One region of the Bacillus sp. NS1 genome, then DNA from elsewhere that is predicted to be linked to it. Evidence: riboswitches for the same ligand, from Rfam matches in the RefSeq annotation. Region 1 holds a riboswitch; each other region holds the start of a gene.
What was found. A riboswitch is a leader RNA that binds a small molecule or an ion and turns the genes downstream of it on or off. The one in region 1 is predicted to bind thiamine pyrophosphate.
Positions count from the first base shown of each region.

Region 1 (8,285 bases):
TTCTGTTCCTGCTGGTTCTTTGTGTTCTTTGTGTTCTCTGGCTCTCTGACCTCTTGTGTTTGCTGACTCACTGGCTCAGCTTCAGGCTTTTGCTCTGCTTGCTGGACATCCTTTGCCACAACTTCCTCCGGCTGTTTCTCCTGGTAGGCCGGCTTTTCCTCTGCTTTTGGCGGAGCGGGTTTGCTGGCCTTTTTTTTGATGACAATCTCCTGCATGGATGACCTTGTTGTTTCTGCATAATCCGGCTGAACAATATACATGAGCGGTTTTTTATCCGCGTTTCTTTTCTTATTAGACATCTTCATCCCTCCGATTGTGTCATATTCTATCTATATGACAGAAAGCTGAAAATCAGAAGAAATAAAAAAGCAATCCCTGTTCGGGATTGCTTGACATAGATCCTGCTTAGCGGGCAGTGATATGGAAACCTGAATCAACGTGAAGATTTTCACCTGTAATGCCTCGGGACATATCACTGAATAAGAACGCAGCTGTATCGCCCACTTCTTCAGGTGTTGTCGTGCGGCGAAGCGGCGCACGCTCTTCGATGTCTTTTAAGATAGAGTTGAAATCACTGATGCCTTTAGCAGATAATGTTCTGATCGGCCCTGCAGAAATGCTGTTAACGCGGATATTTTCTTTTCCTAAGTCAGCAGCTAAGTATTTCACACTTGCATCAAGAGAAGCTTTCGCTACACCCATGACGTTGTAGTTTGGCATCACAAGCTCGCCGCCAAGGTAAGTCAAAGTGACAATGCTTCCGCCTTCAGTCATCATCGGACGTGCCGCTTTGACAACAGCTGTCAGAGAGTATGAGCTGATGTTATGAGCCAAAAGGAAACCGTCACGATTTGTGTTTAAGTATTCACCGACAAGTTCTTCTTTATTGGCAAACGCGATACAATGCGCGATACCGTGGATCACACCGACCTGCTCCTTAATGCTTGCGAAGCAAGTTTCGATTTCCGCGTCGTTTGTTACGTCGCAAGGAAGGATAATGGAATCATTGCGTTCTAACGTTCCCGCAAGCTCGTGAACAGATTTCTCAAGGCGTTCTCCTGCGTATGTGAAAATCAAACGTGCGCCTGCTTCATGTAAAGAGCGCGCAATTCCCCACGCGATACTGCGTTTATTGGCTACTCCCATCACAACAATGTTGCGGCCTTCGAGTGAAAAATTCATATGTATAAAGCCTCCTATATTTAATAAAGACATAGTATTAGTACCTGATCTTAAATTCCTATCCTATCATATCATAACCTTGTCCAGATGAAAAGCGCTACCATAAACAAACGTGAAAGAGACCACCATCAGCTGGTGATCTCATCGGCTAGTTTTTAAGCTGTTTCGTTTAAAGGCGAAATGGTTTGTTGGCCCGTGGCCCGATCCGATGCCGAGCGTATTTTCCACTGCTTCGCGGACAAAGTTGGCCGCAACCTCGAATGCCTGATGGATGCTGTCTCCCTTAGCAGTTTGAGCTGTCAAAGCCGCAGCAAAGGTACAGCCTGTGCCATGCGTATGCTTCGTATCGATATAAGGATGGCTGATTTGCATAAACATGTTTCCATCAAAAAGAAGGTCAGTAATGTGATTGTCCTCAGGCTGGTGCCCGCCTTTGATAATCACATGCTGCGCACCCATCTTTACGAGCTGCTCCGCAGCTTTTTTTCGGTCATCCAGCGAACGGATTGTCATTCCTGTCAGCGTTTCTGCTTCCGGAACATTCGGCGTAATCGCGTAACTTCTCGGAATGAGCAGCTCCTTTAAGGTAGCAACTGATTCGTCGTGCAGCAAGGATGCACCGCCCTTTGCGATCATAACCGGATCAACAATCACACGGTTAAACCCGTACTCGTCAATTTTTCTCGCCACTTCTTCAATCATTTCAGCATTCCAGAGCATTCCCGTTTTTACGGCGTCCGGCCTCAAATCCTCAGCAACAGCATCAATTTGCTGTCTCAGCGCCTCTACAGTCAGCGGATGCACCCCATGGACGCCAAGCGTATTTTGGGCGGTTACCGCCGTAATCGCAGACATTCCGAAAACATCAAGCTCCTGAAAGGTTTTAATATCGGCCTGTATCCCTGCGCCGCCGCCTGAATCAGAGCCGGCGATTGTCAATGCTTTATCTATACTCATTACATTACACTCCTTTTATTACCCGATCCATTTATGATAAATGGATTTTGCCCGGGCAATATCATTCGTTCCATGGATCAATGCTCTGCCATCCCTGAACAGCACCATTTTCATATCATCCGAGCGGCAGGAAATTAAATACGGATTCGCGGCTACTTCAAGCCCGGCCTGTCTCAGCTGGCCGGCTAGCACTTCAAGGTTCGCTTCTTTTGTAAGGGATGATCTGATTTGCACCGTATTCCTGCCGCACAATACAGCCGCTTTTGTTTGGTTCTCATATGACAAAAACGGAAAATCTTTCGTGCCGCAGCTTGGGCATGCGTCATGTTTGAGACCCGCCGCTCTCACCTCTGACCGTTCGTTTTTCCACAAGTCAAAGGAGCGCAGCACTGGCTCGCACTCCTCTCCCGTCAGCAGCTTCAGCGCGTCTGTCACCTGAAAGACCGCTACCTGCAAAACAGCCGGACTGATAATGCCGGCTGTGTCACATGTCGCTCCGCCAATCGGAAGTGTATCAAGCAAGCAATGCAAGCAGGGGGTCAATCCCGGCACTACGGTAAAGGTGAGGCCATAGCTCCCTACACAGGCACCGTAAAGAAAAGGAATCCCTTCTTTGACCGCAGCATCGTTTACGATTAGGCGGGTTTCAAAATTATCAGCCGCATCCACAATGATCGAAGCGCCCTTAATCAACTCGAAGATATTTTCCGCTGTCACATCCATGACAAGGCCAGTCACATCGACCTCGCTGTTAATCGAACGGAGACGATGCTCAGCAGCGGCCGCTTTTGGCATTTCTTTTTTGACATCATCTTCTGTATACAGCTGCTGGCGCTGCAGGTTGCTCCATTCAACGTAATCTCTGTCGGCAATTTTCACAGAGCCGACTCCCGCCCTGACCAGCATTTCAGCACTCGCTGTTCCAAGCGCGCCGGCGCCGATGATCACGGCGCGCGCTTCTTTCAATTTCTTCTGGCCGGCTGGGCCGATCGGAGCAAACAGCTCCTGTCTGGAGTACCTGTCCGTCATACCGGAAGACCTTCTCCCGGACTGCTTGCCGTTCCGTATTGCTTAAGCGGAATGCGGCCCGCCTCAAAAGAGAGGCGCCCTGCTTCCACCGCGAGCTTCATGGCATGCGCCATTTTCACAGGATCATTCGCGCCTGATACAGCTGTATTGAGGAGTACGCCATCCGCTCCAAGCTCCATTGCGTATGCTGCATCTTTAGGCGATCCGATTCCGGCGTCCACGATGACAGGCACCTTCGCCTGTTCAATAATAAATGACAGATTCAACGGGTTTAAGATTCCTTGTCCCGATCCAATCGGGGAGGCACCCGGCATGATGGCATGAACGCCAAGCTCCTCCAGTTTTCTCGCAAGCACAACATCATCCGACGTGTACGGGAGCACAATAAATCCTTCTTCAAGAAGCTGTTCAGACGCTTTTAATGTCTCAACGGGATCAGGCAGCAAGGAACGGCTGCATCCGATGACTTCGACTTTAATCATGTCACAAAGTCCTGACGCTTTCGCCAGCTTTGCAATCCGGACCGCTTCTTCAGCGGTGCTGGCGCCCGCTGTATTCGGCAAAAGCGTATATTTGGATAAATCAAGCTGTTCCAGAAAATTCGGCTGAGACGCTTCAAAGATGTTCATTCTCCGCACAGCAAATGTTAAAATATCAGACTCGGAAACGGCCACCGCTTCCTTTTGGATGTCAAACGATGGGTATTTCCCCGTACCCAGCAGCAATCTTGATTGAAATGATTTCCCGCCAATTGTTAACATGCTCATCCGCCTCCTACAAAATGGACAATTTCAATGATATCGCGATCACAAAGCTCAACCTCGTGATAATGTTCTTTGCCGATAATTTCTTTATTTCTTTCAACGATAACGATTTTATTTTCAAGCTGATAAGACGCCAGCAGGTCTTGAATTGTACCTGTATCTTTTTCCCACTTCACGTCTTTACCGTTCAGCTGTAGCATCATATCTGAACCGCCTCCTTGCGATCAATTCGGAATGCGTGCAGCCAGTCTTGATTGACCTCTTTATTCATCATGATATCACTGATCAAAGCGCCCGTTGCCGGAGCAAGCAGAATCCCATTTCTGAAATGGCCCGCCGCAAATAAAATACGGCTGTCCTCAGGGTGTCTGCCGATGTACGGCTTCCCATCCTTTGTTCCCGGCCGCAGTCCTGCCCAAAAACGATCCACCTTCATATTCTGAATGGCCGGCAGCATCGTTTTTGCTTTTCTCATAACAGATTCCAATCCGCCAAGATCCGGTGTTTCACTCCAGTCACCCGGCTTCATTGTCGCGCCGACAACCAGTCTGCCGCTTTTTCTCGGGACGATATAGCAATGGTCATGGTAAAGTGTTTTTGTCAGCGGTATATCATCATTCCAAACAGAAAGGCACTCCCCTTTTACAGGGAAAAATGAATTGTTCAGCCCGAGCTGTTTAAAAAACATTCCGCTCCACACTCCGCTGGCAACCGCGACATGATCCGCCCACACATTACCATTCGGCGTCTCGATGGACAGCGCTTCCCCGTCACGTTCGACATGCAGGACAGGAGTATGCTCAAAAATCTCCGCCCCAAGCGCTTTCGCTGCTTTCGCATATGCCTTGCAAACGAAATAAGGCTCAACATGCACATCATCCTGGATAAAGGCTGCCCCGAAAATGTCACCAGACGTATATGGCTCTGTATCTAAAACTTCTTCTTTTGTATGCCAGCTGACAGAATCCAAGTCATCCATCTTCCTCAGCCGCAGCACATCTTCTTCAGAAAACGCAAGCTTAAACATACCGCCGTTATGCTGCCTGATATCGATACCGGATAATGTGTAAAGCTCTTCCCGAAGACCTTTGTACAGACGCTGGCTGTGCATGGCAAAGTCAAAAAACGCGTCACGTTCCTCGCACTCGGCATGGGCGCCCAGCATTCCGGCAGCGGCATTTGTTGTTCTGCCACCCATTGTTCCACTTTCAAACAATGCGACGTTTTTGTTTTCCTTTGCTAAATGATAAGCAATCGCGGAACCGATAATTCCGCCTCCAATGACAACTGCATCATAATGCCTTTTCATAGCGCATCTCCTTTAGCTTACGGGAATATCGTCTGGCAGCTTCCAAAGGGTCAGCGGAAGAAAAAATCCCCGACATGACTGCAATGCCATCTGCTCCTGCTTGTTTTACGGCTCTTAATCTGTCCGGCGTCATTCCTCCGATTGCAATAACCGGGACAGAAATCCGCTGTGCGATATCTGACAGCAATGACACACCTCTGCCTTCAAGACCCTTTTTACAATCCGTTTCAAACACATGGCCGAACAGCACGTAGTCTGCGTCTTCCTTTTCTGCTTGAACCGCTTCCTCCAGTGAGTGCACCGACCGCCCGATATGCAGGTGAGGAAATCTGGCTCTGACCTGCTTCGGCGAAAAGCTGCTGCTTGGCAGCTGCACGCGATGAATTGTAGAAAAAAGCGCAATATCCACCCGTCCGTTCATGACCAGTTTTCGTTTATCAACACCGCCTTCAGAAATAAGCTCAAGCAGTTTCAAAATATCTGCCGCCGATTTTGAGCGTTCCCGAATGTGAATAAAATCAACTTCATTCTGAATAGCTATAATTGCTCTCGCTAACTCTTCAAGCGGCTTGCAGTCATCAGTTATGGCGTGAAGCTCCACATTCCTCCACCTCTTTTATGCCGCTGTCAGACCAGCCTTCTTTTCGATAGGCCATTCCCCAAAATTGATACTCATAGAAGCTGGAGATGACAAAATTCTCTTTCATCTTGGCGCGCACTTCCTCCGTGCTGTTTTCCGCCAGCTCATCAAACCGGTTGATTTGCTCTTCGACCTGCTGTCTGAACCAGTCACCGCCGTATGTGCCAATCCACTTTTGATAAATCGGATGTCCCGGGTCACAATGCAGCAATTTCTCACCAACCTCGTAATAAAGCCAGTAGCATGGAAGCAGAGCCGCTAAAATCTCAGCAAAATTTCCGCTCAAAACTGAACGATACATATGGGATGTATAAGAATACGCCGTAGGAGACGGCTTAAACGCCTTACGTTCTTCCTCACTGATTTCCAACAGCTCCGTAAATTCGCGATGAAGCGCCATTTCCGCCTCATATGTACCTTGGGCGTGGCTTGCCATCCGTCCCGTTGTATAAAGGTCCTTCGCATAAGCGGCGCCAAACGATTGCACCTTCGCAAAATGCGTTAAATAATAAGAATCCTGAAGCACGTAGTATTTAAAACGGTCAATCGGAAGCGTTCCGTCACCGATTCCCTGAACGAATGGATGGACAAAGCTCCCCTCCCACCATTCTGCTGCTGCACTGCGACATTCTTCTGAAAACTTCACACGTCATTCCCCCTGTCTGATAAATAAAAAAACCACTTTCCCGCAAGGAAAAGTGGTTTGGAATTGGCATAGTAAAATAACACAAATACCGCTCCACTTCCCTACGCAGGTCTGAACCTGTTCAAGTTATGAGGGTCTAAAAGTCACACTTTTATCTCAGCCCTTTTAAAGGACACCCCTAGTGGTTATACGAATACATATTGAATTGTTCTGCACCTCTATATTAACACGAATCCCTATTTGGTCAAGATTTATCCTTCCAATGTTTTCTTAAGTTCCGTTACGTACCCCCGAGATCCGGTAACAATTAGGCGGTCTCCCAGTTTCATCCTTGTATCCCCATGAGGAACGATGCTGTCCACACCTCTGAAAATCCTGACAAAGATGACGTCCCCTGTTATAGGGAATTCCCGTAAAATCACACCGTCGTATATGCTGTTTTCCATATTAATTTGATACAGCGAAGACTCCTGGTTCGTGAGCAGCCTCATGACTCCAGGCGCTTCTATTAGTGCGCGAAGCAGTGTTTTTGTTGACAGCAGAATAGAAAAGATGCTGATTCCCTGCTCCTTCAGAGCTGCTTCATTCTCCGGTGATCCGACGCTGGCAATGACTCTTTCTGTGCCTTTTTCCTTTGCAAGTAACGCAATGTCCGCATTCATGTCTTCATTCCCAGTTGCAACAACGAGAATATCCGTATCAAAAATGCCGAGTGATTCAAGCGTCTCGTGTTCATAGTCAGAGATCGTTTCGACGGTAAATACTGATTCTGACAGTTTTTCCTCTGCATTCTCTTGATAGACGTGTACAACACGCACATCATACTCTTCCTCCGGCAGTTCAAGAGTAACAGGCAATGTCATTTGGTTTGCACCGATAAACGTAATCGTCTTTTTCTCCTCCGGCTGCTCCTCCCGTTTATACAATTTTTTAAAGAAGACCGGCGAAAAAATACTTGCAATGACGGCTACTAACGTCAGCGCTCCTGACATATTTGCGCTGATCACGTGAAGCTGCTGGCCGATTGTCGCAGCGGCAATCACAAGCGAAAGCGTTGATGTCAGCAGGAAACCAGACGCCAAAACGGTTCGGTTATCATACCACTTCTTCAAGTACAGGACAGGAATGATTTTGCTCACTAACAGCGCCAGAAGCAGGAGCGGAATCATGATCAAAATTTTCGGATCTTGGAAAAGGGTCCAAATATCCAGCTTCACACCGACCATTACAAAGAAAATTGGAATTAAGAAGCCGTAGCCAAATGAATCCAGCTGTTGAACAAGTTCTTTGTTTGGCGAAAGAAGGGAAACGAGAACCCCCGCTAAGAAAGCGCCGAGAATATTTTCTGCCCCAAGTGATTCAGACAGGGCAACGAGTACAATAATTAACGTAAAAATCGCACGTGTTCCGATCTGGATCGTCCCTTTTGACATGGATTGAACAAAAGAACGGTGTTTGAAGACCCTGCCGAAAAAGTAAAGCACCACTCCGGCTGCAAACAGGATCATAAGGAGCCACATGTTTCCGCTGTCCTCTCCGTATAAAGAAGAAAAAACAGCAAGAAGAATCATCGTAGCCAAATCGGCAATAACAGCTATGAGCAAAATAATCTGCCCGATATTTGAATTCATGATCCGTTCCTCTTTTAACGTTGGAACGACAACGCCTAATGAAATTGTTGAGATAATAAGCGTCATTAAAAATGCATTTGTGATAAATCCTGCCAAGACGAACCCATAAGACAGCAGCAATGATAAA
Region 1 is NZ_JBZAZF010000002.1:279,106-287,390, reverse strand. Features, by position in the region: gene cotO (spore coat protein CotO) at 1-305, opposite strand, end outside; gene fabI (enoyl-ACP reductase FabI) at 406-1,182, opposite strand; gene thiD (bifunctional hydroxymethylpyrimidine kinase/phosphomethylpyrimidine kinase) at 1,324-2,139, opposite strand; gene thiF (thiazole biosynthesis adenylyltransferase ThiF) at 2,158-3,168, opposite strand; gene thiG (thiazole synthase) at 3,165-3,935, opposite strand; gene thiS (sulfur carrier protein ThiS) at 3,932-4,132, opposite strand; gene thiO (glycine oxidase ThiO) at 4,132-5,241, opposite strand; gene tenI (thiazole tautomerase TenI) at 5,225-5,842, opposite strand; gene tenA (thiaminase II) at 5,820-6,527, opposite strand; TPP riboswitch at 6,609-6,717, opposite strand; gene AC4CV5_RS06880 (monovalent cation:proton antiporter family protein) at 6,779-8,285, opposite strand, start outside.

Region 2 (8,285 bases), 140 kb from region 1:
TTGCCTCATATTATATGAAAAAAACAACCGTTCGGACAGAGCCATTTGAAGCATTTTGAAAAAATAGGATACAACCCAAAGAATTAGTAATTTGCAAAATATTGGATGGGTGTAACGTGTATGACTGGGATTCAGCTGTCAGTCAAGTTATAATAGTGTTGGGGAAAGGAGCAGTGTGATGAAACTGAATGAAAAATTATATGCATTTTTTTCAGAGCATGTGGAACAAATGGCCGAGGAATGGATTGAAACAATGGAGGAAAGTGATCCGAATTCGCTTTACGCCTTACATAATGCATCTGTAACGGAAGAATTGAAAGAGCAGGACAGAGAGTTTTACCGGCATCTGAATTACATGTATGTTTTACCGGAAAAACAATTTCTCGAAGAATTTCAAGAGTGGGTCATTGAGCTGACGAACGATCAAAAGCATCTCGACACTCCGGTTCAGTATGTCATTCGGGAGTTTATGAGAAACCGGAGATTATATACGAAGTATTTTGAGAAGTTCGCAGATGAAAACGAGTCGGCGTTTGAATCGGGAGAGAAACAAAAATGGGCAGATTTGATTGTAAAAGTATTTGATTTTACCATTTATACATTCGTCGATCACGCTGAAATGAATGCCAAACAGCAATTAAACGCCCAAAGAGAAATGATATTGGAATTAAGCTCGCCTATCATTACCTTGAGCAAATCAACAGCTCTGCTTCCGCTTGTCGGTGACATTGATACAGAACGCGCAAAGTTTATTCTGGAAAACACGCTTCAGGCTTGTGCAAAAAGACGCGTGGAGCATCTGTTAATCGATCTGTCAGGTGTTGTGGTGGTTGATACGATGGTGGCGCACCAAATCTTTAAATTGATTGAGGCGCTCAATTTGATCGGTGTTCGGTCAACCCTGTCAGGAATCAGGCCTGAAATTGCGCAAACCGCTGTACAGCTAGGGATTGATTTTTCGAATATTACAATTAAAACCAATCTTGCCCAGGCATTAAATTATCATCAATAAGAAAAAAGCCGCTATCGACTGATAGCGGCTTTTTATGAGTCAAAAGATAAAGATACGAGAAAAGATCCTGCGAATAACAAGAGAACGAGGCAAAAGAACAGCCAGTCGCGGCGGTTGACGGTCAGCGTCCGATAATATGTCCGATTGCTGCTTCCTGTAAATCCTTTCGATTCCATCGCAAGCGCTGTTCGCTCCGCTTTTCTGATGGCACTGGCTAATAGCGGGATGGTATACCGCTTTAACGCGCTGATTTTCTCAATGAAGCCGCTCTCCGCCGCTCCTCCTCTGATCTTATGGGCCTGCTGGATCAGCTGGATCTCATCCTTTAACAGCGGAAGAAAACGAAAGCCTGCAATGACGCCATACGCGAGCTTTGGTGAGAGCTTGCACTGTTGGACAAGGCTCAGCATAAATAAAATCGGATCGGTCGTAAAAACAAACATCATCGATAAGGCGGAAAAGCACAAAATACGAAACCCAAGAGAGATGCCGACAGATACATTATCACTATTGATCAAGATAGGGCCGGCTTGAAACAAGAAATTATCCGGAGTTGTCGGAACCTTTCCAAATACTGCGGCTGTCCATACGCATCCGAAAGCCAAAATCAAAAACGGAATCGTAAACAAAAACCATTTTTTCAATGGGATTCTTGCTGCCAATAGGACACCCGCAACGATGATGATATAAAAACACGCAGGAGTATAAGGATTGTAAATAAACGACAGCATGACAACACAGCAAAAAACGGCGGCCGCTTTCACTGTCGGATTAATGAGATGTAACGGCTGCTTCATCACGCACCTCCTCTTGATATGCCATCCATTCATACAGAAGGGGAAGAGTGAGCTTCGCTTTTTGCACAAGCCCTGTCTCCTGAGAAAATAACTGCGCTGGAGATCCGTCAAAGGCCAGGCCCGTATCGTGAAGCACTAGCACGCTGTCGGCATACGAAGACACTAGCTCCATGTCGTGTGTAATCATGAGGACAGCGGTTCCTTCTGCCTTGATACGCTGTATCATGTCCATGCATTCAGCCGCCGTTCGGGCGTCCTGGCCAAAGGTTGGTTCGTCTAATAATAAAACCTTTACGTCATGCATGAGCATGGTAGCGACGCTCAGGCGCCGTTTTTGTCCCTGGCTGATCGCAAACGGATGATGATCAGCCAAATGTGCAAGACCGAAACGATGCAGCAGGTGCTGTGCTTTTTTCTCAGTTTCAGCATTTACTTTCTGGCCGAACATCAGCTCGTCATACACCGTATCTGTGACGAACTGATGCTCCGGATTTTGAAAAACAAATCCCATTCGTTTTCTCAATTCATTTTCTTTATACGATTGCAGCGGCTTATCATATAGAAGAATCTTGCCGCTTTTCGGCTTCATGAGACGGGCGAGGACAGATAAGAGCGTCGATTTTCCGGTGCCGTTCGGTCCGACAAGCGCCGTCAAAGAGCCTTCGCGCAATGAGAAGCTGATGTCTTTGAAAATCGTCTGCTGTCCTCTTGCGAACGAAAGGCTGTTGACTTCCAGCACACTCCCCCCAGAAGGAGCTTCCTTCTTTTCGGTATGCCCGGCAGGAAAAGGCTCTTTGAACAGCGTTTCTTTTGATAAAGTAAACGGCATACTGAGTTGTTCCTGCAGGCCACATATTTTTGGAATCGCGATGCCTAGTTCCTTTAGGGTCTCAGCTTCGTGCTGAAATAGATCTTTCGCCCGGCCATCCAGCGCTTTTTTTCCTGATTTGTCCAGCACGATTGTTCTCTCAATCCAAGGTGTCCATTCATCAAGCTGGTGCTCAATGACGAGGAGGCTGAAGCCTTTTTCCCGCTGAAGATCTTTCATCAAATGAACGAACTCCCGCGCTGAATAAGGATCTAAAAGAGAAGTCGGCTCATCCAGCATAATGAGCTCAGGCTCCATCGCCAAAATGCAGGCGAGAGCAACTTTCTGCTTTTGTCCTCCTGACAGAGTGGATATCGTTTTTTCTTTTAAATGGGTAATGTGTAATTTTTCTAAAACGGCATCGATCTTGTCTGTCATCTCTTCTTTCGGAATCTGCAGATTTTCCAGCCCGAAAGCGATTTCGTCTTCCACTGTCAGCATGCAAAACTGCTGATCAGGGTCCTGAAAGACGACCCCGGCATGCTGAGCAATCGTTTCGGAGGTTTCAGCGCCTGTGACCGGCTTTTGAAATAAAAATACATGTCCGGACTGGATGCCATCGCAAGCCTCCGGGTAAAGACCGTTTAAACAAAGGGCGAGCGAGCTTTTTCCGCACCCGCTCGGCCCTAGCAATAAAGCGCATTCCCCTTTTTGAAGCTCAAACGAAATGTTTTGAAATACCGGTTTCTCGTCTTCTTCATAAGAGAAGCTGAGCTGGTCAACCGTCAGGAACTCATCAAAGGCTTGCATGTTCTGATGCCCGCTTCCGTTTCTTTTTCAGTTCCTTTCCGAGTGCCATTCCGTTTAACACACCCGTATAAGCGAGAGAGTCACTGACAGCTTTTCCGAGCAGCCCCGCAAGCAACGCGCCGGAAATCAGGCGGATCACAAGCATAATGAGAAGATAGCCTGGTGAATAGGCTGCATAGCCAGAAACAAAGAGATCATAGATAAAACTGGCTACTGAAGATCCCATTCCTGCCAGCAGAAGTACAGGAAGAGAGTATGCTTTCCAGCGTGTCGCGAGAAATACAGCCTCAGCTCCGAGACCTTGAACAATGCCGATGACGATGACCATTGGGCCGGACGGGTTTCCCAGCAGGCACTCAACGAGAGCGGCAATGATTTCAGAAACTAGTGCTGCACCCGGTTTTCGAATAATGTACGCGGCGATGACAGAAACGATAAACCAAATGCCGTAAATCGGTTCATAGGCGATTGGCCCGAACATACCTGCAAGTACGTTTCCAAAATGCGTAAATAATAAATAAACAACGGCAAATACGATACTGATAACGGACATGATGACAATTTCTTTTACTTTCCAGCTTTTCATTTTATCCCTGCTTTCTGTTTTTTCTTGATGGACTGTTAGCCGAGAGATTCACAGTCATGGTTACGTGGTTTGTTTGCTGTTCAGCCATGCGGAAAACGGCCTCCAGTGTCCTGAATACGTCATGCGCATCCCCGTCAAGCTCGCTCGCGTAATGAACACCCTGTACGAAAGTGCCTTCTGCTTTCGCAATGTCGACAGCATCCATGATCAAACTCATATAATCCGGCTCATTCAGCGGATAAAGCGCAAATTGGCATGGTGCTTCCGCGTTCAGGTTTCGGACAGCATCTTCATTGGCACGCTTATCGTCTGCGGAAAGATATGTATCTCCCTGAGTATCGCCCGGGCATCCGATGGAAAACGTGCCGTTCACGACGATGTGTTTTTCGCTATTCGCCGCATAAAGGTAAATGGCTTTGGCAGCGTCGAATACATGATCAATTGAACCGCGCAGAACTGTGCTGATATGGTCGGTTTTCGTCCATACCTTAGATGTGTCTGTTTTTTTCAGCGCAGATTTGATCACACTGATAAAATCATCCGTCATCGGATATAAAGAGAAGCGAAAACCGGCGATTCTGCTTGTACCGCAAATATGTTCCATTTCTCCGACCTCCTGTTTTTTTGGTAAAATAAAAAACTGCATATCCTAAGGGAATATGCAGTCATAGATCGATTAAGCGCACAAAAAATACACCATTCGGTCAACCTGCACTTCCCCACGCTGGTATTATCCAGATCGGGTCATAAGGGATCAAAGCGCGTTTCTCCCGCGCTTTATCTCAGCCAAAACAGCACCCCTAGTGCTTTCCGTATACAATTTTTTATTTTGACATCATAATAGATGATAAGAATCATTTTGTAAACAATGAAATCATTTTTTTCATATAGGGACAGGGGAGGATGATCAATTTTGGATAAAGGGCACATATTAATTGTGGAAGATGAAGAAAAAATCGCCAGGGTAATCCAGCTTGAACTGGAATATGAAGGATATAGCGTCACCATCAAACACAATGGCACAGAAGGACTGAATGCGGCCGCGGATGGCGGGTATTCCTTAGTGCTTCTTGATGTCATGCTTCCGGGGCTTAGCGGCCTGGAAGTACTGCGCCGCTTGAGAAAAACGGATCAGCAGACACCGGTCATTTTATTAACGGCGCGCGACAGTATACCTGATAAGGTAACAGGGCTGGACATCGGAGCGAATGACTATGTCACCAAACCATTTGAAATTGAGGAATTACTTGCGAGAATCAGGGCGGCGTTGCGCCAAAATGGCACAAAAACAGAAGATGTTGGCACTTTTCTTACATATGATGACTTGCGGGTGAACGAAAAAACACGTGAAGTGAGACGCGGAGACAAAGAGGTAGAATTAACGCCGCGTGAATTTGATTTGCTCGTCTATATGCTGAAGCATCCGCAGCAAGTGCTGACACGGGAGCAGATTTTAAACACAGTATGGGGATTTGATTATATCGGTGATACAAATGTGGTGGACGTCTACATTAGATACATCAGAAAAAAACTGGACTACCCTTACGAAAAACAGCTGATCCATACTGTTCGCGGGGTCGGCTATGCCATTAAGGGGTAAACGATGAAGCTGAAGACCAAGATTCATCTGTATACAACAATATCGCTATTGATTTTATTAATTTTGGTTCATACCGCAGTCTATCTCATTTTTTCGTCCGCGCTGACATCAAAGGATGCGTCCCGGCTTGCAGATGAGACGGATAACATTGCAGAAGCGCTGCATGCTGCTGAAACAGAAGGAGTCGCTTTGCAGGACATGCTACAGGCCTATCTTCCGGCAAACGGCATGGTCCGTGTAGTGAATGGTGATCAAAAAGCCGTCATGACCATGACAAAAGAAAAAGCATATAAAGATGTTCCTCTCGCTTTTCATAGCGGTGAAACGGCAGATGTAAGGAAACATGACGGCAAACTGTTTGCTGAAGCTGCTGTTCCGGTTATTTGGACCGATGGGCAAGTGGTATCTCTTCAGCTGGTTGAAAGGCTGGAGAACACAGAAGAGAGTCTGTTTCTGCTGAAAATCATCTTAATCGCTGCAAGCGCTGCTGTCTGTATCGCTTCTTTTTTTGCGGGAAGCTTGCTCGCCCGCCGTATCATCAATCCGATCAGACGATTAATGATGACGATGAAAGACATACAGCGGGAGAAAGCATTCAAAACGATTTCCTTGGAAGGACAGTCGCACGACGAGTTATATGAAATGGGGCTGACATTTAATGAGATGGCGATGATGCTGAAAGAGCATTACGATAAACAGCAGCAGTTCATTCAAGATGCTTCACACGAATTGAAAACCCCGCTCACGATTATAGAAAGCTACAGCAGCCTAATGAAGCGGTGGGGGGCAAAAAAGCCGGAAGTGCTTGAGGAATCGATAGAAGCCATTCACTCAGAAGCGGTGCATATGAAAAAACTAACCAATCAGCTTCTGGCGCTGGCAAAAAGCCATAAAGGAATTGAGCTTGATCTGAAAACAATCGATCTTGTTGAAGTATCGCGTGCCGTCATGCAAATGCTCCAGCCCGTCTATCAGCGTGACATTTTGCTTGAAACAGATAAAGAGAGCCTGCTTGTAACAGCTGATGAAGAACGCATCAAGCAGCTGCTGACCATTTTGCTTGATAATGCAATAAAGTATAGTGAAAAAACCATTGTGATGTCAGCCGGAACGAGGAATGGACGCCCGTTTCTGTCTGTGAGAGATGAAGGCATCGGAATACCTGAGGAGCATATCCCGCACCTGTTCGAACGGTTCTATCGGGCGGATGAGGCACGAAACAGAAAAACAGGCGGAACGGGTTTAGGCCTTTCTATTGCAAAGCAAATCGCCGATGAGCACGGCATTGAGCTGTCTGTAAAAAGCAAGCCGGGACAAGGAACAGCTGTCACCATGCAATTCAGAGAACAGGATGGGGGAGGCCGATGAACAAAACAATAAAAGCAGTATCTGCTGCGGCAGCAGCGGTTTTGGCCGTCATCATCTGTACGTTTCTCATCATTCGGCAAACCCATGATGACGTCCTGTCAAAGGAGGCTGTCGTAAAAAAAGTCGAAGCCTCTTATCAAGGTGAGATCACGAAAGTAACGCAATCAAAGGATAAAAAAACATATCACATGACCCTTGAAAATCCAAAGGGAACTTATTTTATAAAAGCTGACGCAAAATCGGCTGACATTCTTTCAATGAACAGAGTAAAAGCGATGAATCCATCTGCCATGACAGAAAAAGAAGCCGAGCATCTCGCGCTCGAGCGGGTGCCGGGAACCGTCAAAAAACAAACAAAACGAAATCGTGTTGCGACATATACCATTCAAAAAGAAGATGGAGAAACATACGAAGTGAAGGTAGACATGCAGGCAAAAGCAGTCGTGTCTGCTGATCGAATCAGCGGTGAAGCTCAACAAAAAACACCGATTACGAAAAAAGAAGCCAAAATAATTGCTGAGCGAGAAACGGGCGGGACAGCGGATGACGCAGAGCTCGAAAAAAGTGAGGGCACTCTCATCTTTGAAGTGGATGTTGACCTTCCGGATGAAAAAGAAGCGACTGTGAAAATAAATGCCTACACCGGAAAGGTTGCAAACATTGTGTATGAAGACTGACGGTTTCTCATCAAATTCTCATCTTTCTCTCGTTTTCCTTTCATGTTGAGTGTGTAAACTGTACTCATACAAAACAAAGGAGGAATCACATATGCTTAAGAAAAGATGGATGGTTGGTCTTTTAGCAGGGTGTTTAGCGGCTGGCGGATTCAGCTACAACGCGTTTGCAAAAGAAAATAATGAAAACACACAGCCTGCTTCTTCCAAAACTGGTGCACTCACTGAACAGGAAGCAGAATCAATAGCCAAAACGGTTATTAACGGCACAGTGGACGACATCGACAGAGACATTTACAACGGCAAAGAAGTTTATGAAGTGGAGATTGAAAAAGACGGTGAAGACTACGACGTTTATGTAGATGTCAATACAAAACAAGCGCTCAATGACCCGTTAAAAGAGAAAGCAGAACAAGTTTCCATCACAAAAGAAGAAGCTGAAAAAATTGCCTTAAAGCAAACAAATGGAACCGTAACGGAAAGCAAGCTTGACGAAGACGACGGTGCTTACATCTACGAAATTGAGATCCAAACGAAACAAGGAACTGAGGCAGAATTTGAAATTTCTGCAAAGGATGGACGTATCATCAAGCAGGAGATAGACGACTAATCAAAACCCCGCAACAGCGG
Region 2 is NZ_JBZAZF010000002.1:421,077-429,361, forward strand. Features, by position in the region: gene rsbRB (RsbT co-antagonist RsbRB) at 179-1,012, shown strand; gene thiX (HMP/thiamine ABC transporter permease ThiX) at 1,045-1,809, opposite strand; gene AC4CV5_RS07710 (ABC transporter ATP-binding protein) at 1,784-3,427, opposite strand; gene AC4CV5_RS07715 (ECF transporter S component) at 3,414-4,013, opposite strand; gene thiU (HMP/thiamine ABC transporter substrate-binding protein ThiU) at 4,015-4,617, opposite strand; TPP riboswitch at 4,713-4,825, opposite strand; gene ykoG (two-component system response regulator YkoG) at 4,927-5,613, shown strand; gene ykoH (two-component system sensor histidine kinase YkoH) at 5,617-6,981, shown strand; gene AC4CV5_RS07735 (PepSY domain-containing protein) at 6,978-7,658, shown strand; gene AC4CV5_RS07740 (PepSY domain-containing protein) at 7,750-8,265, shown strand.
Region 2: another riboswitch for thiamine pyrophosphate. It lies ahead of thiU (HMP/thiamine ABC transporter substrate-binding protein ThiU); the one in region 1 lies ahead of tenA (thiaminase II).

Region 3 (8,285 bases), 360 kb from region 1:
AAGCTGCTGCGGATGGCACGTTCCAGGCGGGAATCACACTCAGCGAGGGTGAAAATAAGCTGACGGCCACTGCATCAACAGAAAACGGAACTACGGATGCCTCCAGCCCGGTCACAGTCACGCTTGATCAAGACAAGCCTGAACTGACGCTGGACAATCCAAAGGATGGCGAGAAAACAAATAAAGAAACCCTGACTGTCAAAGGATCTGTATCTGATGACAATCTGAAAGAAGTCAAGGTGAATGGCAAAAAAGCAACCGTAACTGATGGTTCATACTCAGCCCGTATTCTGTTGGAGAACGGAAGCAATGAAATCAAGGTAACTGCTACAGACTTAGCAGGCAACAAAACGACGAAAAAGGCTGTCATTGATGTCAACTTTGACCAGCCTGTCATTTCCGGTTTGATTCCGGGAGAGGACAAAGTTTTAAAAGCCGGTGAATCTGTGAAAATTGCTTTCTCAAGCGCTGAAGATTTGGATGCAACGTTTGTCATTCGGCTGCCGCTGACAAATGCAAGAGCGAGTGTGCAAAACGCCACAGAGCTCCCGCTGAGAGAAATTTCTCCGGGGAGATATGAAGGCTATTGGACAGCCACTTCTTCTATTAAAGCAAACGGAGCAAAAGTAGAAGTGATTGTACGAGATGCTTATGGAAATGAAACAAGAAAAACAGCGAACGGAAAACTTTATATCAATACTGAAAATTAAGTGTAAAAAAGCTGCCTCTACAGGCAGCTTTTTTTATATATCCTCTCATTCATTTCCTCGACAAATTAAGCAGATATCCCTGAAAAATTGTATTTTCCTCTCAACATTAATTGACAGACTTTCCCACGGAGCTTGCTTTATACTTATGTAACAAGAAGGGAAACAGCGTGATGCAAGATAGAAAGGAGTCAGATGTGAAAATCTATTTAGATGTCATTTGGCTGTTAAACTTTTGTTTTGATGCACTTTTGCTTTTGCTCACGGCATTTATTTTAAAACGGCATGTGAAAAAAAGAAGACTGATAGGCGGAGCGTTCATCGGTTCCAGTATTGTCCTATTGATGTTTACACCTTTTTCGCCGATCGTTGAACATCCGGCAGGCAAGCTTGCTTTTTCAGTTGTTATTGTGATGGTGACATTTGGCTTTAAGAGATTCCGCTATTTCTTTCAAAATTTGTTTTCCTTTTATTTTGCCACTTTTTTAATGGGGGGAGGAATTATCGGGGCCCATTCCTTGCTGCAGTCAAACTCTGTTGTTCGAAACGGGGTTATGATCACCAATCAAACTGGGTTTGGAGACCCAATCAGCTGGTTGTTTATTGTTGCTGGCTTTCCAGCATTATGGTTTTTTTCTAAGAGAAGAATTGAAGATATTGAAACAAAAAACATTCAGTATGAGGAACGAGTCAGCGTACAGGCGGATTTGGGCGGGCAAACGCTTCATGTCAGAGGGCTGGTTGATTCCGGTAATCAGCTGTATGATCCGCTTACTAAAACGCCGGTCATGATTATGTACATTGATAAACTGGAACCGATATTCGGAGCAGCCGAAACGATGATCATTCGAAACACAGATCCATTGGAAGCCACCCAGCGGCTCGATGATTCATTTCGCTTTTTGGATAAAATGAGGCTGATTCCATACAGAGGAGTAGGTCAGCAAAATCAATTTTTACTATGCGTTAAACCGGATCATGTAACGATTATAACAAAAGAAGAAATGATTTCTGCGGATAAATGCTTCATCGGCATCAGCACAACAAAGCTATCGGCAGATGGAGAGTTTGACGCAATTATTCATCCGAAAATGCTTTCGGGCAAGGCCATCAAACACGTTTCATAATGTTCGCAAATGTCCGTTACTTATCATACTCAAACGACGTGACATTTAGAAGGGAGAGGAAGATGAAAAAACTGAAATTGCGATTGACGCACCTCTGGTATAAGCTGCTGATGAAACTTGGGCTGAAAAGTGATGAAGTCTATTACATAGGCGGGAGTGAAGCCCTGCCGCCTCCATTATCTAAAGATGAGGAGCAGGTTCTATTAATGAAGCTCCCAAACGGCGATCAGGCGGCTCGCGCCATTTTGATCGAACGAAATTTGCGACTGGTCGTCTATATCGCCCGTAAATTTGAAAATACGGGAATTAATATAGAGGATTTAATCAGCATCGGCACCATCGGATTAATCAAAGCTGTGAATACGTTCAATCCAGAAAAGAAAATCAAGCTGGCGACCTATGCCTCCCGCTGTATAGAAAACGAAATCCTGATGTATTTAAGGAGAAACAACAAAATCCGTTCAGAGGTTTCCTTTGATGAGCCGCTTAATATTGATTGGGACGGCAATGAGCTTTTGCTTTCTGATGTGCTCGGCACTGACGATGACATCATCACAAAGGACATAGAAGCTAACGTAGATAAAAAGCTTTTGAAAAAAGCCCTTGAACAGCTCAATGAAAGAGAAAAACAAATCATGGAACTCCGTTTTGGTCTTGTCGGCGAAGAAGAAAAGACCCAAAAGGATGTAGCGGATATGATGGGGATTTCCCAGTCCTATATTTCTCGTCTGGAGAAACGAATCATTAAAAGATTGCGAAAGGAATTCAACAAAATGGTGTAAAAAATTTTTTGCGGGTAATCCCTTGATTCTACAAGGATTTCCCAATTATGACTATTTTTCGGTCTGAGTGCAGTGCATATTTTTCCCACCCAAGGAGATACTTAACGTTGTACAGCAGCTCCTGTAGGGAGGGAAAAAAGTGTCGAGAAATAAAGTCGAAATCTGCGGGGTGGATACCTCCAAATTACCAGTACTCAAGAATGAAGAGATGAGAAAGCTGTTTAGACAGCTGCAGGATGAAGGCGATGATTCAGCAAGAGAAAAGCTTGTAAACGGGAACTTGCGTCTTGTCTTAAGTGTCATTCAAAGATTTAATAACAGAGGAGAGTATGTTGATGACTTATTTCAAGTCGGCTGCATCGGACTAATGAAATCCATTGATAATTTTGACCTAAGCCACAATGTTAAGTTTTCAACATACGCTGTACCTATGATTATCGGAGAGATCCGCAGGTACTTACGCGATAATAACCCGATCCGTGTCTCAAGATCACTCCGGGATATCGCATACAAGGCACTTCAGGTCAGAGAGCGGTTAATCAGTGAGACAAGCAAGGAGCCGACTGCAGAAGACATCGCAAAAGTTCTTGAAGTACCGCATGAGGAAATTGTATTTGCGCTTGATGCCATCCAGGATCCGGTTTCTCTATTTGAACCGATCTATAACGACGGCGGAGACCCGATTTATGTGATGGACCAAATCAGTGATGAGCGCAATAAAGATTCACAATGGATTGAAGAGCTGGCTTTAAAAGAGGGCATGAGAAGACTGAATGATAGGGAAAAAATGATTTTAAGAAAGCGATTCTTCCAAGGAAAAACACAAATGGAAGTAGCCGAAGAAATCGGGATTTCCCAAGCGCAGGTGTCCAGGCTTGAAAAAGCGGCTATCAAACAAATGAATAAGAATATTCATCAATAATGAAATGGAAAGCCTTTAAAACAATTTTTGTTTTAAAGGCTTTTCTATTAATTGCGGGCGGTTTACGTTTTGGAAAAAATAAGGTATCCTAGTCCGTGCAAAGTTTTATGAAAATTTAAATAATTATAAAGAGCAGTAAAGAGGAGGACCACAATGATTTTGCAGCTTGACAATGTCTCACTAAAACGGAATGGAAAATGGATACTGAGAGATATTCATTGGAAAGTAGAAGAAAAGGAAAATTGGGTGCTTTACGGACTGAATGGCGCCGGAAAGACAGCGCTGTTAAATATGCTTTGCTCATATTATTTTCCAACATCGGGCGAGATGCAGGTGCTTGGCCATGAATTTGGTAAAACGGAGCTTGGGGAGAAGCTCAGAAGGAAAATTGGCCTCGTCTCAGCGGCTCTTCAGCAAAAGTTTTATCCTGCAGATTCAGCATTTGAAATTGCTTTAAGCGGAGCTTACGCTTCGATTGGCTTATATGAAACACCAAGTGCAGAAATCAGGGAAAAAGCAATTGGCTTGTTAGAGGACTTGGGAGCAATTGAATATGCCGACCGTCGCTATGAAACCCTTTCTCAAGGAGAAAAACAAAGAGCTTTGATTGCAAGAGCGCTAATGGCCGATCCAGAGCTGCTGATATTGGACGAACCAGTCACAGGGCTGGATTTTATTGCCCGGGAAAAGCTGTTAGATACGATTACATACATTGCAAATAAAGAAAACGCGCCATCGATCCTTTATGTGACGCATCATGCGGAAGAAATTTTGCCGGTGTTTGACAAAGCCCTTTTGTTAAAAAAGGGAGAGGTCTTTAAATCGGGGGAAATAAAGGAAATGCTGACTGATCAAATACTTTCTGCTTTTTTTGATACGCCAATCCATGTATTATGGAATCAGGATCGGCCGTTTTTAACAAGAGCAGAGCCGATAACGAATGCCTGACAAACACATATCGATTCATCCTAGGGGTGCTTTTCGAAGCTGAGAGAGATATTTGTCTCAACCCTTTTGACCTGATCTGGATCATGCCAGCGGAGGGAAGCGGTGAAAAATTCAGAGTACGTAGGACTCTGTTTGTTTTTATTGAGCCGTTTCATAACATATGAAACGGCTTTTTGATTTTAAGTAAAGGAGCGGATCACATTGAATCAACAAATAGACTCTCTGATAAAAAAAGTGGAAGACCAAAAGGAGGAGCTTATTCAGCTTGCAAAAACGCTGATTTCTTATCAAACACCTGCTCCGCCTGCAAGAAATACAGACGGCATTCAATCATGGATTGCCGGATTTTTAAATGAAATGGGATTCACGATTGACAAATGGAATGTGTACCCGGGAGATCCCAATGTTGTAGGCCTGCTAAAGGGAACAGATTCAGCAGATTATCATAGCTTGATCATCAATGGTCATGTAGATGTGGCAGAGGTAAAAGAGGATGAGGATTGGGAGCATGATCCGTTTCATCCAATCGAAAAAAACGGTCTCTTAATCGGGCGAGGCGCTTCTGATATGAAAGGCGGAATGGCGTGTGTGCTGTTTGCTGTCAAATTGATTCGTGAAGCCGGCATTGAACTTCCCGGTGATTTGATTCTGCAATCGGTTATCGGGGAGGAAGTCGGAGAAGCCGGTACGCTTGAATGCTGCAAGAGGGGCTATCATGCTGATTTTGCAGTTGTTGCGGATACGAGCGATATGCATATTCAAGGCCAAGGCGGTGTCATTACAGGCTGGATCGAAATCAAAAGCAGTCAAACGTTTCATGATGGGACGAGGCGGAATATGATTCACGCAGGCGGAGGAACATTTGGAGCAAGCGCAATTGAAAAGATGGCAAAAATCATTGCAGGCCTCGGTGAACTTGAACGCCACTGGTCCATTATGAAAAGTTATCCCGGTTTTAAACCAGGCACAAATACGATTAACCCGGCTGTCATAGAAGGCGGCAGACATGCGGCTTTTATAGCGGACGAGTGCCGGCTGTGGATCACAGTCCATTTTTACCCGAATGAAACTCATGAACAAGTGGCAGCGGAAATAGAAGATTACATTAACCGGCTGAGTGACAGTGATATTTGGCTTAGGGAAAACCGCCCTGTTTTCAAGTGGGGAGGCTCATCTATGATTGAAGACAGAGGAGAAATTTTTCCGGCTCTGGAAGTTGACCCTTGCCACCCAGGCGTCTCAGTGCTTACAGCTTCTCACGAGAAAGTGAAACGGGAGTGTCCGGTTGTTGACGTTTCTCAATCCGTTACAGACGGAGGCTGGCTGTATAATGCCGGCATACCAAGCGTGATTTACGGTCCTGGTGATCTGCATAATGCACACTCTGTGAACGAGGAGGTATCGATTGAGCAACTGGTAGATTATACGAAAATTATGCTCAATTTTATCATCGGCTGGTGCAGCCGTAAAAAAGAACAGTGACCATGAAAATTTCTTCTTGCTGACAAGGTTCAGCCCGCCCGTTCATATACTTGAAAAAAGGACGGAAAAAGGACGTGATGGAATGATCAGCATTTCAGAATTTCAGGTGAAGGATGTCGTCAATGTCTCAAATGGAAAAAAGCTGGGGAGCATTGGTGATATAGATATCAATGTGACCACTGGAAAAATTCAGGCGATCATACTGGGGGGGAATGGGAAAGTTCTCGGATTTTTTGGAAAAGAAGAGGAATTGGTCATTCCATGGCGAAATATAGTAAAAATCGGAGAAGATGTAATCTTGGTCCGATTAAGTGAACCGCATGCATAACCTGCTTTGTCTGCCGCGGATTGGCAAATGCCGGAAGTCTCGATTCTTCCGGCACATTTCATTTAGAAATATGCAAATCGGCGCTCAACGAATGCAGAAAGATGTGGTAAAATAAGTGGGAAATTCCGCTTTTTTAAATGTTTGTCGAAAGGTTGGATCATCATGAATACATATCACCCATTCAGTCTTACCACACCCTCGACACTCATGATACAAGACTGGACACAAACGAATCAAAACAACAGAGAAGTCATTGCCGGATTTACTACGAAAAACGGCGGTGTCAGCCAAAAGCCTTTTGAATCGTTAAATACAGGATTGCACGTTCATGACAAAGATGCAGATGTAGTTAAAAATCGTGAATATATTGCCGATATGTTTAATATTGATTTGCAGTCTTGGGTATTTGCTGATCAGACACATGATAATCGCGTTCAAAAAGTGACGCAGAGGGATAGGGGAAAAGGCGCCCGAGAGTATCATACGGCTTTAAAAGCAACGGACGGGCTCTATACAAATGAAAAGAATGTGTTTTTGGCATTATGCTTTGCTGATTGTGTGCCTCTTTACTTTTATGATCCGGTTAAATCGCTTGTCGGGGTCGCCCATGCCGGGTGGAAAGGCACTGTCAAACAGATTGGCAGAGAAATGGTGAAGCAATGGACCGAGCAGGAAGGTTCTAATCTCTCAGATATTTATGCTGTTATTGGACCATCTATCAGCGGAACATGCTATACGGTAGACGATCGTGTCATGGATGCTGTCCGGGCATTGCCGGTGTCGGGAGAACGTGCCGTAAATCAAACGGCACAGGCGCAATATCAGCTTGACCTGAAAGAGCTGAACCGCCTTATATTGATCGACAGCGGTTTGGCAAATGAACAGATTTCTGTCAGCGGTTTATGCACGGAAAGTGAGCCGTCTCTTTTCTATTCTCACCGCCGCGATCAGGGGAAAACTGGACGGATGATGTCCTTTATCGGAATGAAGGAGGCATAAAAGATCTTGCGTGTTGTTGATAATTTACGACATATAAACGAACGAATAAACGAAGCATGTAACAGATCGGGCCGAAGCTCCGATGAAGTTACGGTTATTGCAGTCACAAAATATGTATCGCCTGAAAGAGCACAAGAGGCAGTGGATGCGGGCATTACCTGCCTCGGAGAGAATCGGGATGCGGAACTGCTCCGCAAACAGGAAGTGATGAAAGGGAATCCGGAATGGCATTTTATCGGCAGTCTGCAATCAAGAAAAGCAAAAACTGTCGTCAATTCTGTTTCCTATATCCATTCCTTAGACCGGCTCTCATTAGCGAAAGAAATCGAAAAACGGGCTGAAGGTACTGTCCAATGCTTTGTGCAGGTCAATACCTCTCTTGAGCCTTCTAAACACGGCATGAAAAAAGAAGAAGTCATTCCATTCATACAGGAGCTTTCCGGTTTCGAACACATCGTTGTGGCCGGATTGATGACAATGGCTCCGCTGACTGATGATCAAGATCAGATCAGAGGCTGTTTCAGGGCGCTGAGAGAACTCCGTGATCAGGTTCAGGAGCTGAAACAGCCGAACGCTCCGTGTACTGAACTGTCGATGGGCATGTCAAATGATTTTGAAATTGCAATTGAAGAAGGGGCTACTTATATTAGAATCGGCTCATCGTTAGTCGGAAATGAAACAGGGGGTGTACAGCAATGAGTATGAAAAATAAACTGAAAAACTTTTTCTCAATGGAAGATGAAGAATACGAATATGAATATATTGAGACAGAGCAAGAATCTCATGAAGAGCATGAGCAAAAAGAAAAACCTGCTTATGCCGCAAACAAACCGGCGGGCAAACAGAATGTAGTGAGCTTGCAAAGTGTTCAGAAATCCTCTAAAGTGGTGTTGAGTGAGCCGCGCGTTTATGCGGAGGCGCAGGAAATAGCCGACCATTTGAAGAACCGGCGGGCAGTTGTCGTCAATCTTCAGCGTATACAGCATGACC
Region 3 is NZ_JBZAZF010000002.1:635,966-644,250, forward strand. Features, by position in the region: gene AC4CV5_RS08810 (S8 family serine peptidase) at 1-710, shown strand, start outside; gene spoIIGA (sigma-E processing peptidase SpoIIGA) at 905-1,834, shown strand; gene sigE (RNA polymerase sporulation sigma factor SigE) at 1,897-2,616, shown strand; gene sigG (RNA polymerase sporulation sigma factor SigG) at 2,756-3,538, shown strand; gene AC4CV5_RS08830 (ABC transporter ATP-binding protein) at 3,692-4,486, shown strand; TPP riboswitch at 4,499-4,601, shown strand; gene AC4CV5_RS08835 (acetylornithine deacetylase) at 4,688-5,968, shown strand; gene AC4CV5_RS08840 (YlmC/YmxH family sporulation protein) at 6,051-6,296, shown strand; gene pgeF (peptidoglycan editing factor PgeF) at 6,459-7,295, shown strand; gene AC4CV5_RS08850 (YggS family pyridoxal phosphate-dependent enzyme) at 7,302-7,994, shown strand; gene sepF (cell division protein SepF) at 7,991-8,285, shown strand, end outside.
Region 3: another riboswitch for thiamine pyrophosphate. It lies ahead of AC4CV5_RS08835 (acetylornithine deacetylase); the one in region 1 lies ahead of tenA (thiaminase II).